3 regions of the Kocuria sp. CPCC 205258 genome follow, and region 2 is predicted to be linked to each of the others. Evidence: riboswitches for the same ligand, from Rfam matches in the RefSeq annotation. Region 2 holds a riboswitch; each other region holds the start of a gene.
The links. Region 2 has a riboswitch for S-adenosylmethionine ahead of RF644_RS03130 (acyl-CoA dehydrogenase family protein). Riboswitches for the same ligand answer to the same signal wherever they lie in the genome.
Positions count from the first base shown of each region.

Region 1 (2,226 bases), 360 kb from region 2:
CGTGGTGAAGGGGGTCAGGAAGGACTGGATCGAGTCGGTCTTGATGTACTCCAGGACGTCGTTCTCGTCGTAGCGGCCCAGGTCCAGCCCGGACCAGCCGCCCACGAGGCCCAGCGCGCCGTCGGTGTCCGCGTACCGCTCGTAGTCGCGGCGCTTCTGCTCGGCCTTCGCGTCGGTCTCGTCGACGATCACGTGCAGCATGGCGAAGATCTTGAGGTCGTCCCGGTTCCGGCCGCTGGCCTCCGCCTCGTCGCGCAGCTTGTCGGTCACCACCCGGGTCAGGTCCGGGCGGATGCCGCCCACGAACACCGCCTCCGCGTGGCGGCCGGCGAACGCCCGCCCGCGGGAGGAGGCCCCGGCCTGGAAGATCAGCGGCGTGCGCTGCGGGGACGGCTCGGTCAGCCCGATGCCGGGGACGTCGAAGTACCTGCCGTGGTGCTGGATGGGGTGGACGAGCGCCGGGTCGGCGAAGACCCCGTTGACCCGGTCGCGCCGGACCGCGCCGTCCTCCCAGGAGCCCTCCCAGAGCTTGTAGCAGACCTCCATGAACTCCTCGGCGATCTCGTAGCGCTCGTCGTGGGAGATCTGCTCCGTCAGCCCGTGGTTCTCGGCGGCGGACTTCAGGTAGGACGTCACCACGTTGAAGCCCATCCGGCCCTTCGTGAGGTGGTCGAGGGTCGCGAACTTCCGGGCGAGCGGGTACGGCTGCTCGTAGGTGATCGCGCTCGTCACGCCGAAGCCGAGGTGCTTCGTCACGGCCGCCATCGCGGAGATCTGCATGAAGGGGTCGTTGACCGGGATCTGGGTGGCGTCCCGGATCACCGGGGCCGCGGAGTTCTGGTAGACGTCGTAGTACCCGACGACGTCCGCGAGGAACAGCGCGTCGAAGAGCCCCTTCTCCAGGACCTGGGCGACGTCCGTCCAGTACTCGATCGTGTTGTACTCGTCCGCCCGGGAGCGGGGGTGCTTCCACAGACCGGGGGCCTGGTGGCCCACGCAGGTCATGTCGAAGGCGTTCAGGGCGATGCGCTTGCTCATGGGGTGTTCCTCCCGGGTCGATGCCGACCCGCGCCCGTGCGTCGTGGAGACCTGCCCGCGGGTCCGACGCACTGGTGGGCGCCGTACTTGCCGCGGAGCACGTGCACCGCGGCCCGATGTTCATCTGGGGCACCCCGCTACGGGAGAGGGTTGCCGCCCGACCAGCCAGAGCTTCGTGTCGGGACTCGTCATCGTCGTCGGGGGACAGCTTAGCGGGTGGCCCCTGACCGGGTGCAACCCCCGTGCGGTCCCGCCGCACGGGGACCGTCCCGGCCGGCGGCGGGACGGTGCCGATCCGGTACGGGCGGCTCCGCCGGGTCGCTCAGCCGGGTCGTTCAGCCGGGCGGGGCGAGCGGCGGGGTCCGGCCCGGGTCCAGGGTCCAGCCCCGCCGGAGCAGGGACCGGAGCTCGATCAGGGGGCAGGTGTCCATGACCACGTCGAGGCCGGCCCGCTCCGCCCGGGCGGCGGCGGCCTCGTCCACGACGCCCAGCTGCAGCCACACCGCGGCGGCGCCCACGGCGATGGCCTGGTCCACCACCGCGCCGACGCGGCGGGAGTTCACGAAGCAGTCCACCACGTCGATCGGCCCCGGGACCTCGGCGAGCGTGCGACGGCCGGGCTCGCCGTGCACCGGCTCGCCCTTCGGGTTGACCGGGACGATCGTCATGCCGAGGTCGTCCCGGATCCGCTTCGCCACCGAGTGCGCCGGACGGGCCGTGTTGCCGGTCAGCCCCACCACGGCCCACCGGCCGGGCCGGGTCATGAGGCGGTCGATGACGGCGGGGTCGTTGCGGCTCATGCCCCCAGCCTGGCACGGAACCCGTTCCCCCTCCTTCTTCCTCCGCGAGATTGCACGTGTCGGCGACCTCGCGGAGGGGGGAAGGTCAGGAGAAGAGCGGCAGGAGGTCCGCGTGCGCGCCCAGCTCCGCACGCTCCTGGGCGGTCAGCTCCGCCCGGCCGGTGCCCACGCGGGCGAAGTGCTCGTCGCTCCAGTGCTCGAGCGGTTCCCGCTCCCACAGGTCGGTGAGGACCCGGCGGACCTCGGCGAGCCCGTCCACGGCGGGACCCGGGGAGCCGTCCAGGTGCTGGATCAGGTCCAGGTGGTGCACCGTGGCCTCCACCGCGAGGGTGCTCAGCAGGTCCTCGACGCGCAGCACATGCCCCTGGGTGCGGACCGCGCCGTCGCC
Region 1 is NZ_JAVKPS010000001.1:318,580-320,805, forward strand. Features, by position in the region: gene RF644_RS01480 (LLM class flavin-dependent oxidoreductase) at 1-1,038, opposite strand, end outside; SAM riboswitch class IV at 1,117-1,231, opposite strand; gene RF644_RS01485 (CoA-binding protein) at 1,374-1,838, opposite strand; gene RF644_RS01490 (maleylpyruvate isomerase N-terminal domain-containing protein) at 1,924-2,226, opposite strand, start outside.
Region 1: it holds a riboswitch for S-adenosylmethionine, as region 2 does, so the genes downstream of both, RF644_RS01480 (LLM class flavin-dependent oxidoreductase) here and RF644_RS03130 (acyl-CoA dehydrogenase family protein) in region 2, are expected to answer to the same signal.

Region 2 (2,226 bases):
CGGTCGGCGTCGGTCGTGCCGTCGGTCGCGGGGTCGGTCGTGGCGCCGGTCCTCGCGTCGCCGATGGCGTTCAGGCCCTCCGGCAGGGTGCCGTTGATGAGGTAGTCGCCGAGGGCTCGGGCGCGGAAGGCGATCGGGTTGTGGGTGGCCACGGTCTGGGCGTTGCGCCAGTGCCGGTCCAGGCCCTTGGCCGTGGACGTGGCGGAGGCGCCCACGGTGAGGAACAGGTCCTGGGCCGCGCCGAGCGCCAGCTCCGGCACGGTGACCTGGGCGTGCTCCACGGCGATCTCGGACTCGTGCAGCGCCGCCGGGAGGGCCCCGGTGAACTCCGGCCGGTCGGCGCCGGCCGCTGCGGCGGCGGCGATCCCGGCGTCCAGGGCGCGGGCGGCGTGCAGGACGGTGGCCTCGGCGGCGAAGGCCTTGGCGGAGATCCGTCCGGTGGCCTCCTGGATCAGCGGGTCGTCGCGGAACGGCAGGCCGAGCCCGGTGTTGAAGGTCCGCCGGCGTCCGGCGATGGTCTCCACCGCGTCCCTCCGGGCCGCCCGCGCGATGCCGGCCAGCACGGCCAGCAGCACGATCTGGAAGAAGGCGGCCTCGTGGACGGCCTCCGCGCTGCCGGCGGTGCGGTCCAGCACGGCGTCCTCCGGGACACGCACCCGGTCGAAGACCGCGGTGCCGGTGCCGGTGAGCTTCTGCCCGAAGCCGTCCCAGTCGTCCTCGAGCGTCACACCCTCGGCGTCCGTGGCGACGACGGCGAAGCGCCGCCCGTCGCGGCCGTCCAGGGCGGCCGAGACGCGGGTGTAGTCGCAGAAGACGGAGCCGGTGGCGTAGAACTTCCGGCCGGTGAGCTCCCAGCCCTCGGGGGTCCGGCTCAGCACGGTGTTCAGGGTGCCCAGCGCGTTGCCGCCCTTCTCCGTGGAGGCGTTGCCGACGGTGGCCCCGGCCAGCACCCGCGGGTACCAGACCTCCTGGAGCTCGCGGGGCAGGAAGCGCAGGGACTCCACGAAGCCGTGGTGGGAGCGGTAGAGGTGGGCGATGTTGGAGTCGGCCTCGGCCAGGTCGACCAGCAGCCGGGTGAAGTCCTCGAGGCTGACCCCGGGGCCGCCGTGGGCCGCCGGGACGCGCAGGGCGCCGAACCCGGCCCGGTCCAGCCGGCCGACCTCCGCGTAGGGCAGCGCGCGCCGGAGGTCCCGGTCCAGGGCGCCGGCGGCGATCTCCGCGAACAGCGGCCGGAAGTGCTCCCGCAGCCCGGAGTAGTCCCCGGGCAGGCCGGCGGCGAGGTCCGTGCCGGCGCGGGGATGGGCGGTGGTCTCCTCGACCGTGCTCGGGGTCATGCGGTGGTCCTCTCGGTCGCACCGAGGATTGCCGGTCGGCCGGTCGCGCCGGGGGCGGGCCCGGTGGCGTCAGCGCCGGAGGCTGACGTCACGGACCGACTGCAGATCCGGGATCTCCATCGGTTCTGGCATTAGCACCCTGACCCCGGTGGAGGGCGGGTTGCTGCGGCGTCGTCGAGCCAGATCTCTCAGCCGCTCTGAATGGGGCGCTTGCCATGGCATCAGACCGCCCGGTCCGGGGCCAACCGGATGACGGGCGCACGTCATGGAGTGTCACGACGGCGTCACAGAAGGTCACGTCCTCCGCGGTGGTGTAGCGGTGTGCCGCAGGAGACCGGGTCAGTAGACCGGCTGGTCCGGGTCCACCTGTGCCGCCCAGGCGAGCACCCCGCCCTCGAGGTGGCGGACCCGCTCCTCCCGCCCGGCGTAGAAGGAGCGTAGCGCGGCGAGCGCGGTCGCGGAGCGGGCCCCGGCCTTGCAGTGCAGCACGAGGTCCGTGCCACGGGCCTCCGGGGGCAGGGCGTCCGCGCCGCGGTCGAGGATCTCCTGCAGCGGGACGGGCACGGCGCCGTCGATGGCCACGAGCTCCCGCTCCCAATCCTCGCGCACGTCCACCAGGGCGAAGGACGCCTCCCCGCGCTCCCGGCGCTCGAGCAGCCGGGCCAGCTCGGCCGCCCCGACGGTCTCGGAGGCGTCCGCGCCGGGCAGCGCGCAGACCGCGGCGGGCTGGGCCACCGCGGTGACCGGGGCGGCGTCGGGATCCGGGGTGAGCCGCATCTCGCGCCAGGTCATCGCCAGCGCGTCGTGCAGCAGCACCCGGCCGAGCAGGGGCTCCCCGGTGCCGGTGACGAGCTTGACGGCCTCGGTGACCATGACCGCGCCGACGGTGGCG
Region 2 is NZ_JAVKPS010000001.1:673,782-676,007, forward strand. Features, by position in the region: gene RF644_RS03130 (acyl-CoA dehydrogenase family protein) at 1-1,334, opposite strand, end outside; SAM riboswitch class I at 1,448-1,542, opposite strand; gene moeB (molybdopterin-synthase adenylyltransferase MoeB) at 1,674-2,226, opposite strand, start outside.

Region 3 (2,226 bases), on a different contig from region 2:
TCGCGGACCTGCCCGGCACCCGTCTGGTGGTCGTGGGCTCGGGCCCGGAGGAGGACGCCCTGCGCCGCCGGCTCCCGCAGGCCCACTTCACCGGGCGCCGCAGCGGCGCCGACCTGGCGCGCATCATGGCGTCCTTCGACGTGTTCGTCCACCCCGGCGAGTTCGAGACGTTCTGCCAGACGATCCAGGAGGCCATGGCCTCGGGGGTGCCGGTGGTCGCGACCGGCCGGGGTGGGCCCCTCGACCTCGTGGACCGGTCCCGCACCGGCTGGCTCTATCCCCCGGGCGACCTCGGGGCGCTGCGCGGGCACGTGGCGGATCTCCTGGGCGACGAGGCGAAGCGGGCCGCGTTCGGCGTCGCGGCGCACGCGGCGGTCCAGGGCCGGACGTGGGACGTGCTGGTCGGGCAGCTGCTCGAGCACTACGAGCGCGCCGTGGCGCTCTCGGCCCAGGGGCAGGGGCGGGGCCGGCGGCACCGCCGGGCCGTCTGAGGGCTACCGGCGGGCGGGGGACGCGTCCAGCACGGGCGCCCCGGTGCCGGCGTACCGCTCCGGCTCCGCGGTCAGCACGGTCAGCCCGTGCACCAGGGCCGTGGCCGCGGTGAGCCCGGCGAGCGGGTCGGCCGCCCCCGTCGCGGCCAGCGCTCCCCACGCCCGGGCCACGGCGGCGTCCGCGGGGAGCACCCGGCCCGGGAAGCGCAGCTCGAGCTGCTCCGCCCACAGCGTCTCGTCGGGCCGCTCGGCGAGCAGCTCCCCGAGCACCGTGGCGGGCAGGAACAGCCGCCGGTGTCCGTGCCGGCGCAGGGCCTCGGCCAGCTCGGGGCAGCGCTCCGGGGTGCGCACCCCCAGCAGCACGGAACGGTCCAGGAGGAGGTCCACGGCGGCGGGCCTCAGGCCGCGGCGGCGAGCTCCCCGCGGGCCGGAGCCAGCAGGAAGTCCACGAACTCGGTGCGGACCTGCACCACGCGGGCGTAGTCCTCGACGCTCATGGCGGAGACGCTGATCGCCGGGACGCTCGGCGCGGGGCCGCGGCGGGCTCCGTCCCCGGTGGCCGGGACGGCGAGGGAGGGCTGGGGATACGCGCCCGTGCGGGCGGCCGAGTGGCGGGGGTCGGACATGACCGGGATCCTTCGTGCGCTCTTGCTCGCACCGGGTACCGCTGCTGCGGCGATGCGAGCCGCTTCGTCATCCGAACCACCCGTGAACATGGGGTTGGTGCCCGGTCAAGTCGGAGCTTGCCGACCGGGTCTCTTGAAGCTCTCCCCATTGAACCACATCGGCCGAACCGTGTCCGGTGCGGCGCCCCGGCCGGATCCGGTGCCCCCCTCCTGTGCACAGGCCTTCCCCGGGGTGTCACCGCCCGGACATCTCGACGACACATCGTTGCGCTGGAATGGGTCCCGTAGGACCGGGGACGGCGCAGGCGACGACCCCGCGCATTACGTTTCAGTGACACAACTCACGACTCGCTTGTCGTGGTGTCGGTGCCGCGGGGTAGCCTGAACCTGCTTCTCGAGATGCGGCGTCCACGCCCTCGGCCGGAGATCGACGATCCCCGGCGGAACCGTGGAGGGGCTCCGACCCGCTGCGCGCCAACCCGATGTTCCCGGGTGGATCGGATGACGAAGCGGCGGGCAACGCCATCGGATGCCTGCAAGAACGTCAGGAGAAAACATGACCATGTCCGAAGAAAGAACAGCCATCACCACCGACCAGCGCGAGGAGTGGATCGACGTGACCGTCACCGCCCTCCCCGATCTGCACCTCGTCCGTCTCACGTCGACCGACGGGGACGTGCAGGAGTACCTGAGCCCCGAGGCCGACGACCTGGCCGCCGCGGCGGAGCACACGGAGGGTACGGCGCAATGGTGCGCCAAGTACCGCCAGCTCCTCGTTCCCGGAGCCCTCGCGGCGACCGGACGGCACCCGTTCTTCAAGCTCCACCCCTCGTCCCTCCCGATGTCGGCATAGCCGGCGGACAGGAGCGCACGGAGGCCGCAGCCCGTCGGGCTGCGGCCTCCGTCGTGCCGGAGGACGGTGACGTCCGGAGCGCCGGTGGGACCCGCGGGGTGCTCACTCGAGGCCGTAGTCCCCCGCCAAGCCCCACCCGCCGCCGGCCTCGTCGGCGGAGCCGTCGAATGTCCACTCGGAGGCCTCGACCTCGAACGGCACGGAGACGTCCAGCTCGGCGTCGGAGACCCGGTTCACCACGAAGGGGTCCTCCGGC
Region 3 is NZ_JAVKPS010000005.1:182,052-184,277, forward strand. Features, by position in the region: gene RF644_RS10890 (glycosyltransferase family 1 protein) at 1-491, shown strand, start outside; gene RF644_RS10895 (PIN domain-containing protein) at 495-878, opposite strand; gene RF644_RS10900 (hypothetical protein) at 890-1,117, opposite strand; SAM riboswitch class IV at 1,131-1,256, opposite strand; gene RF644_RS10905 (hypothetical protein) at 1,674-1,970, shown strand; gene RF644_RS10910 (hypothetical protein) at 2,073-2,226, opposite strand, start outside.
Region 3: it holds a riboswitch for S-adenosylmethionine, as region 2 does, so the genes downstream of both, RF644_RS10900 (hypothetical protein) here and RF644_RS03130 (acyl-CoA dehydrogenase family protein) in region 2, are expected to answer to the same signal.